Regions from separate parts of the Devosia sp. P3_B2 genome, predicted to be linked through region 1. Evidence: predicted binding sites of a transcription regulator. Region 1 holds the regulator's gene; the other holds the start of a gene.
What was found. The regulator LexA, encoded in region 1, represses DNA repair genes until DNA is damaged. The targets are predictions, from matches to a motif close to TGTTCNNNNTGTGTTCNG.
Positions count from the first base shown of each region.

Region 2: the regulator LexA is predicted to act here: its motif matches at 1,809-1,826, upstream of AC1DV8_RS13115 (DNA recombination protein RmuC).

Region 1 is NZ_JBFUGO010000010.1:21,687-26,103, forward strand. It holds gene AC1DV8_RS14970 (2-dehydro-3-deoxy-6-phosphogalactonate aldolase) at 1-234, opposite strand, end outside; gene AC1DV8_RS14975 (2-dehydro-3-deoxygalactonokinase) at 241-1,146, opposite strand; gene lexA (transcriptional repressor LexA) at 1,419-2,141, opposite strand; gene AC1DV8_RS14985 (hypothetical protein) at 2,427-2,981, shown strand; gene AC1DV8_RS14990 (sensor histidine kinase) at 3,037-4,407, opposite strand; gene AC1DV8_RS14995 (response regulator) at 4,407-4,417, opposite strand, start outside.
Region 2 is NZ_JBFUGO010000008.1:66,945-71,361, reverse strand. It holds gene truA (tRNA pseudouridine(38-40) synthase TruA) at 1-63, opposite strand, end outside; gene fmt (methionyl-tRNA formyltransferase) at 63-983, opposite strand; gene def (peptide deformylase) at 1,183-1,704, opposite strand; gene AC1DV8_RS13115 (DNA recombination protein RmuC) at 1,855-3,030, shown strand; gene AC1DV8_RS13110 (bifunctional diguanylate cyclase/phosphodiesterase) at 3,085-4,417, opposite strand, start outside.

The sequences.
Region 1 (4,417 bases):
GCCGCCCGCATCGGCGACCGCGTCGACATCGGCGCGGTTCAGCACCGTGCCCGCACCGACCAGGGCGCGACTGTCGAAGGCCTTGGCGACGTCTTCGATCGAGCGCAGCGCTTCGGGCGAATTGAGTGGGACCTCGATCATGGTGATGCCGGCGAGCACGAGGGCGTCGCAAACTTCGAGGGTTTCGGGAGGCGTGATGCCGCGAAGGATCGCGATGATGTGGCGGTGGTCCATGAACTTCTATGCCTGTCTTGCTGCCTTGAGTCCGGCGAGGGTGGCGTCGGTCGCATCGACGATGCGGGTCCGGGCGCCGAGCCGTTCAAAGCCCATCTGGTACAACCCGCAAAGGCCGACACTGCCGACCAGCGGAATCTCCGCCTCGCCGATCCAGTCGCGCTGGCCCCCGATCTCGGCGCCGATCAACAGGCCCGAGAGGAAACCGGCACACCATGCCGGGCTGCGGCCCGACAGCAGGGAGCCGGCGCGGACCTTGAACAGCGTCGCGGTCAAGCGCTGGGGCCGCTCGAGCCCTTGGTCGAGACCGGCAGCGAAGCCGACATCGCGATCCTCGCCCTCGAGCTCGCCACCGAGCGAATGGCGCAGCACCGAGTGGGTGCGCAGCAGCTCGAATATCTCGCCGGTCATGGCGCTGGAGAAGCGTTCCAGCTTGGTGCCGGAGAGCAGCGCCCACTTGCTGTGGGTGCCTGGCATAACCGCGAGGCCGGAGAAGTTGGGGATCAGTGCCGAGAGCCCAAGCAATTGGGTTTCCTCGCCGCGCATCACGTCCTCCGCACCCAGATCGCGGAGGCAGACGCCGGGCAGGATGCGCGGGTTGTGTGGGCCTGGCATATCGGGCGCAACGGCGCCGGCAGCTATGCGACCGAGTTCGGCGGGGGCGTCGAGATAGGGGGCCTCGATCCAGCCCTGCCGCGCGCCGGCCATGCCGCAGATCAGTACGTCCTCGACGTCATCGGCGACGCCGTTGAGCAGCGAGGTCAGCACATCCGGATATTGCTCGCGGCTGAGACGACCCATGCCGTCCGGCGACGAGCGGGAGAAGGCGATCTCACCGGCGGAATCTATTCCCCATGCCCGCAGATTGGAGGTGCCCCAATCGACGGCGACCCATTCGACCTGTCCTGCCAAAACCCTCTCCCTTGCGCCGCCAGTTTGCCGCGCATCAAGCCATGCCGCTACATCGCAATCGGGAAGGTGGTCCACTCTCCTGGTATGATCGCGAAAGCCGCTCGCAGGCGGCGCTTCAGATCCGATGCGCCACTTGCTGCCAGCGGCGCGGAACGTAACGTCTTTGCCAGCCCGGCCCTAGTGCAATTGTTGACCGCAGCGTCCGGATTCATAAGAAAAAGGGCCGGCTGAGGCAGCCGGCCCGGAGACCCGATTGGCGGCAGGTCAGGAGTTCAGTATTTGCGGAGCAGGCCAACCAGGCGGCCCTGCACCTTCACCCGGTCGGGCGGGAAGATGCGGGTTTCGTAGGCCGGGTTGGCGGCCTCGAGCGCTACCGAGTTGCCGCGACGGCGCAGCCGCTTCAGCGTCGCCTCCTCGTCATCTACGAGGGCGACGACGATCTCACCGGTCGAAGCGGCGTCCTGCTTCTTGATGAGCACGGTGTCGCCATCGAAAATCCCGGCATCGATCATCGAATCGCCGCGCACTTCCAGAGCATAGTGTTCACCCGCACCGAGCATCTCGGGCGGCACCATGATGGAATGGCTATGGGTCTGGATGGCCTCGATCGGAGTGCCGGCGGCGATCCGGCCCATCACCGGGACGGTGACCGCGCGGTAGGCGTCGGCGTTGGCCACCTGAGCCGCTGGGCGTGCCGGCGGGGTCGCGACCCGGCCAAGATTGCCCTCGATGACGCTCGGCTCGAAGCGCGCCTTGCGGCCGCCGAGCGATGGATTCATCGAGTCCGGCAGTTTGATCACCTCGAGCGCCCGGGCCCGGTTGGGCAGGCGCCGGATGAAGCCGCGCTCCTCGAGCGCAGTGATCAGCCGGTGGATGCCCGACTTGCTGCGAAGATCGAGCGCATCCTTCATCTCGTCGAACGACGGTGGGATGCCGGATTCTTTCATCCGCTCGTGGATGAACATCAGAAGTTCGTGTTGCTTGCGCGTCAGCATGGCGGCCCCGTGAGCAGAATCGGAACAAAGACTGAACGTGTTATACGTGTTCCAGTTATGTTCTGCAATCGGACGATGAATATTGCGTTACGATGGCGCCCCTGGCGCGCCGAAAGTGGCCGCGAAATCCTCTCGACGTCGGGGCCTTGCGTTTCGTTGACCTGCTGTCCACCAGGGCATACCGTCGAGAGATTGGCGTGTCGAACCCGCACACCCAACCTTCTCAGCTGGAGCTGTGCTCGTTTCCACGGGCCAGTGAACTGGACTGTTTCTGAGGAGGAAAACATGTCTATGAAATCAAGCCGTTATGCCATATCCGCAATGATTTTGGGGATATTGCTCAGCCCCACCGTGGCGGCCGAAATGACCGATGCGGAATTGGTCGCCAACGCGCTGTCGGCAGCGCCGGTGGCGGTGGGCCAGAATGCCACGGTCGTGAACTTCGATGCTCAGATGCAGATGAAGACGCTCAAGGAGGGAACGAACGGCTTTACCTGCATGCCGGACAACCTGGCTTCGCCCACCAATGATCCAATATGCGTCGACGCCGGAGGCATGGCGTGGTTGACGGCATATAGCGAGAAGAAGGACCCACCCGAGGGCGTGGTCGGTTTCGGCTACATGCTGCAGGGCGAGTCGGCGCCCGACAACATGGATCCGTTCGCGACGGCGCCGCCCGCCGGCCACGAGTGGATGGTCGACGGGCCGCACGTCATGATCTTCAACGTCGCAGACGAGATGCTGGCCGGCTATCCCAAGGAAGAGCATCCCGACCACACCCAGCCCTATGTGATGTGGCCCAACACTCCCTATGCCCACCTGATGATCCCCGTGCACTGACTACGGGATACACTGGCGCGTGCCGGCGCATCGGTCGACGCGCGCCACCGCCGGATTATTGCGGCTCGGCGGGTAGGGTAAGCTGCACGCTGAAGCCTTTGCCAGGCTGCGATGCGACCGTCAGTTCGCCACCGAGCAGACCCGCGATCTCTTCGACTATGGGCAGCCCGAGGCCAGCTCCGGGCTTGTCGCTGTTACCGCGGCTGAAGCGCTTGCGCACTGCCGCCAACTGCTCGGCGGCGACGCCCTTGCCGGTGTCGGCTACCTGCAGCAGCACCACGCGGTCCCCTGTGGCGACGCGAACCGTCGCTTCGGCGTCGGGTCCAGCATAGGCGATGGCGTTCTCGATGAGGTTGCTCAGCAGTTCACCGAGCAGCATCGGGTCGCCGCGGACCAGCGCCGGTCCTTCGCCCTCGAGGCCAAGATCGATGTCGGCGGCATGGGCGCGGACGACATAGTCGCCTGTGCGCTCCCGGGCGAGCTCGAACAGATCGACAACCTGGAACTGCAGCCGATCGGACGCAGCCTCGTCGATCCTGGCGAGGAGCAGCAGTTGCGCGAGGACGCGCTCGGCGTGCACCACCGCGGCGTCGGCGGTGCGGGCCGCCTCCCGTGCCGCGGCAGGGCTATCGGCGCGGAGCGCCAGCGCCAACTGAGTGCGGATGATGGTGAGCGGCGTGCGGAGCTGATGGCTGGCATTGCCGGTGAAATGGCGCAGGGCATCGAGAGCTGACGACAGCCGCGTCATGAACGAGTTGATCGTGTCGACTAGGCCCTGCACCTCGCGGGGAACCTCCTGTTCGATGGGGCTGAGGTCATCGAGGGCCCGCCGCGAGATGGCATCGCGGAGGCGGTAGAGCGGGGCGAGCGAGAAACCGACGGCCAGCCAGAGGATCACCGCGGCGGAGAGGATGAGCAGCGCAAGGCGAATGGCAGAGCGGAGGAGCAGGGTCTGGGTCAACTGCGTGCGGGCGATGGTGGTCTCGGCGACGGTGACCGTGAACGGGATGGCGCTGACGCCGGAGGATGCCGCGCGTCGCAGCACCGCCACGCGGATCGGCTCACCACGGAAGCTGGCGTCCGAATAGGCGATGTCGGCCGTCGCTGCATCAGAGGTCGGCAGGGTCTGGTAGCCCGTGATGAAGCCCTCCGGACCGTCGACGCGGTAGAAAACCCGGTCCTGCGCCGCCGAAGTCAGCATCTCCAACGCGACATAGGGTACGTCGACCTCGAGCTCGCCATCCTCGGTGACGATCACCCGCTCGGCGATGGCGAGGACGGAGCCGGCGAGGACGCGGTCTGAGAGTGAGGTTGCGGTGTCCCTAGCCTCGCGCCAGGTATCGACCACCGCGAGCGTGGCGACGGCAATTAGCGCAACCATCAGCCACAGCAGCAGACGCCGGCGCAGCGAGTAGGGGCGCACCATCAGTCGGCGA
Region 2 (4,417 bases), on a different contig from region 1:
CTGCCGCTGCCAGCCGCAGAAGGGGCGGCCGTCATACTCGATGCTGAGGCGGTAGCGGGGCATTAGCCCGCCCGTTCCGGCAGCGCCCCGGCTCCGCGCAGGAACGTGGCGGCATCCATCGCGCCCTTGCCCTCGCGCTGCACCGCGGTCAGCCTCACGGCACCGCTGCCACAGGCGATGGTAAGATCGGGAAGGATTGTGCCGGGCGCGCCGAAGCCTGGGATCAGGGTCGAGCGCAGCGCCTTGATGCGGGTCGGCGTGCCGTTGAGCTCGAGTTCGAACCAGGCGCCGGGGAATGGCGAGAGGCCGCGGATCAGGTTGTGGACCTCAGCCGCCGGCTTGCCCCAATCGATGCGGGCTTCGGCCTTGTCGATCTTGGCGGCGTAGGTCACGCCTTCTTCGGGCTGCGGGGTGAAGTGCAGGCTGCCGCGTTCGAGTGCCGCCAGCGCCCGGCCCATCAGGTCGGCGCCGACCAGCATCATCTTGTCGTGCAGCTCGCCCGAGGTCATGTCGGGGCCGATGGGCATTTCCTCGATCAGGCCGACGGCGCCGGTATCGAGGCCCTCGTCCATCTGCATCACCATGATGCCGGTGCGCGCGTCGCCGGCCATCACCGCACGCTGGATCGGCGCGGCGCCGCGCCAGCGCGGCAAGAGCGAGCCGTGGAGATTGAGGCAGCCGAGACGCGGCGCTTCTAGGATCGGCTTGGGCAGGATCAGGCCGTACGCGACGACCACCGCAACATCGGCATCGAGCGAGGCGAACACTTCCTGCTCGGGCGCCTGCTTGAGGCTGCGCGGGGTGAAGACGGGGATACCGAAGTTCTCGGCCGCCTCGTGCACCGGCGACTTGCGCTCGGCCTGGCCGCGGCCGGCGGGCTTTGGCGCACGGGTGTAGACGGCGACGACTTCGTGGCCGGTGGAGACGATCTCGGTGAGGGTGGGCACGGCGAATTCCGGCGTGCCCATGAAGATGATTTTCATATGTTCCGGTCTCCCGGTGGTCGCCTTCTCCCCTTGTGGGAGAAGGTGGCGCGCAGCGCCGGATGAGGGGTCCCGCGAAACGAAGTGTAGCGCGATCCGAGCGAAGCGAGGAGCGACCCAGTGCGCGGAGAGAGACCCCTCATCCGCCCTTCGGGCACCTTCTCCCACAAGGGGAGAAGGCGATCGCCTCACTAAGGTGCTAACCGACCTTCTTGGCCAGGCGCTCCGCTTTCTGGAACTTCTTCAGCACGCGGTCGCGCTTCAGGCGGCTGAGGTAGTCGATGTAGAGCACGCCATCGAGGTGATCGAGCTCGTGCTGCACGCAGACCGCGAGGCGGTCCTTGGCGTCGAGTTCAACTTCCTTGCCGTCGAGATCGGTGTAACGGACGGTGACTTCGGCCGGGCGCTCGACGTCGTAGTAGAGCTCGGGGATGGAGAGGCAGCCCTCCTCCGTCGTCACGGTCTCGTCCGAGTATTTGAGGATCTCGGGGTTGATCATGACCAGCGGCGCCGGCGTCTCGTCTTCCTTGGCGAGGTCCATCACCACGATGCGCTTCAGCTCGCCGATCTGCGGCGCGGCGAGGCCGATGCCCGGCGCGTCGTACATGGTGTCGAGCATGTCCTTGGCGAGCTGCTTGATGCCATCGTCGATCTTCTCGATCGGCTCTGCAATAGCGCGCAGGCGCTCGTCGGGCAGGATCAGGATGGGGCGCTTGGCCATGAACGTTCAGTCCTTCATCGGGGGTTGCCGCTGAATATGGTATTTCCCGGGCGCCGGTCAACGGCCAGCCGGTTTACGCTTCGTCAACGATAATTGGGGCGAACGTGAACAATGCGGGAACAACTCGGTCGAATCGTGTAGGCTGCCGCGATGGATCGTGTGCTCTTCGTCATCGCCGACTATCCCGTCACGCTCGAGATCGCCGCGTTTGCGGCGGCAGGACTGTTCGCGGCGCTATTGATCGCCCTCCTGGTGGTGATGGTGCGGCAGTCGCGCATCCGCACCGAGGAAGCGCAGCAGCGGGCCGATGAGGCGGCCGCGGCGCAGCTCAAGGCGCAGGAGACCGAGCGTTATATCGCCGACATGCTGCGGGTACAGTCGGAGATGACCGGCCGGATGCAGACGATGAGCGAGATCTTCGGCTCGCGCACCTCCGACCTCGCCCGCCTCGTCAATGATCGACTCGACAGCCAGGGCCAGCGCATCGGCGCGGCAATGCAGGAAGGCAACGCGAAGACCAACGAGAGCCTTGCAAAGCTCCAGGAGCGGCTGGCGGTGATCGACCGGGCGCAATCCAACATCACGCAGCTCAGCCAGAACGTGGTGTCGCTGCAGTCGATCCTCGCCAACAAGCAGACGCGCGGGGCGTTCGGCCAGGGCCGGATGGAAGCGATCATCGGGGATGGGCTGGCCCAGAATGCATATGCGTTCCAGGCGACGCTCTCGAACGGCAGCCGGCCGGACGCACTGGTCTACATGCCCAACGGCGCGCCCTCGCTGGTGATCGACGCCAAGTTTCCGCTCGAGAGCTGGCAGGGTTTTTCGGGCGCCGGTGAAGGCGAGGACCCGCGGTTTGCGGCCAGCCGCTTCCGCAACGACATGGGCGTCCACATCAAGGCGATCTCGGAGAAGTACCTGATTGCCGGGGAGACTGCCGATACGGCCTTCCTGTTCGTGCCGTCGGAATCGATCTTCGCGGACCTGCACGAACATTTCGAGGATGTGGTGCAGCGCGCGCTCAAGGCCCGCATCGTCATCGTCTCGCCGTCGATCCTGATGCTGTCGATTCAGGTGGTGCAGGCGTTGCTGCGCGACGTGAAGATGCGCGAAGAGGCGTATCGCATCCAGACCGAGGTGCGGGCGCTGCTCACCGATGTCGGCCGGCTGGACGAGCGGGTGCGGAAGCTGCAGACGCATTTCACCCAGGCCGCCGGGGATATCGGCGACATCGTCACGTCGTCGTCGAAGATCGTGAAGCGCGGCGAGCGCATCGAGGCGATGGAGTTCGACGAGGCGCGGCCGGAGCAGCGTCTCGCTGGAGAGTAGTGAATCACTCGGGCAGGCGGGGGACGACCCCCAGCCGGCCCTGATGCTGAAAGACTAGCTGGCGAGCACGTGCATCGGCGCCGGCAGGATGCTGTCGAGCAGCTTGGTGCGCCCCTCGGTGACGGCTGCAAAGGTGCGGATGTCCTCGGGTCGGCTCAAGAGGTAGCCCTGCGCGGTCTGGCAGACCTCGCCCTTGAGGAACGCCAGTTCCTCCGCCCGCTCTACGCCTTCAGCGACCACCGGCACGTTGAGCCCGCTGCCCAGCCCCAGCACGGCGCGCACGATGGCGGCCGACTGGTGGTTGTTGTCGACCGAGCGGATGAACGACTGGTCGACCTTGATCTTCGAAAACGGGAAGGCGCGGAGATTGGCCAGCGACGAGTAGCCGGTGCCGAAATCGTCCATGGCGATGCGGACGCCCAGCGCCCGGATCTGCCGGAGCGTCGTCACCGCCCGCATCATATCGCGGATCAGCGCCGTCTCGGTGATCTCGACCTCGAGCCGCGAGGGCGAGAGCCCGGTCTGGATCAGCACCTCGTGCACGGTCTGCGCGAAGCTGGCCGAATGCACCTGCACCGCCGAGACATTCACCGCGATCGACAGCGGCGACTTCCAGCGCGCAGCCTCGTTGCAGGCGGTGCGGAGCACCCACTCACCGATTTGCAGGATCAAACCGCTCTCCTCGGCGACGGGAACGAACACCGACGGCGGTATCTCGCCGCGTTCGGGGTGCTGCCAGCGCACCAGCGCCTCGAAGCCGGTGACTTCGCCGGACTGGATATCGACCTGCGGCTGATAGACGAGGCGCAGCTGGTTGCGCGACACGGCGTGGCGCAGGTCGTGCTCCAGCAGCCGGCGATCGCGCACTTCGGCGCCCATGGCATTTTCGAAGAAGCGGTAGATACCGCGACCGTCCTGCTTGGCGCGATAGAGCGCGGTGTCGGCGTGCGTCATCAGCTGTTCGGCGGTGTCGGCATTGTCGGGGAACAGTGCGATGCCGACCGAGGCCGAAATCAGTGCCCCGCTCGACGACTGATCGTTGGTCCGGCGGAACGCATCGAGCATCTGCTCGGCGATGCGGCCGGCGCGGGCCGGCGTGCCGATATCGCCCAACAGCACGGCAAACTCGTCGCCACCCAGCCGCGCCGCGTCGCCCTGGCCCTCGATGGCCCCGAGCAAGGCCTGGCCGACGCGCTGCAGCAGCGAGTCGCCTGCGGCGTGGCCGAAGAGGTCATTGACCTCCTTGAAGCGGTCGAGATCGAGGCACAGCACGGCAAACGTCTGGCCGTGCCTGCGGGCGTGGCTGATTTCGTCCTCGAGCTTGCGCGAGAAGCTCACGCGGTTGGGCAGCCCGGTCAGCGGGTCGTTGTGGGCGAGGAAGCGGATA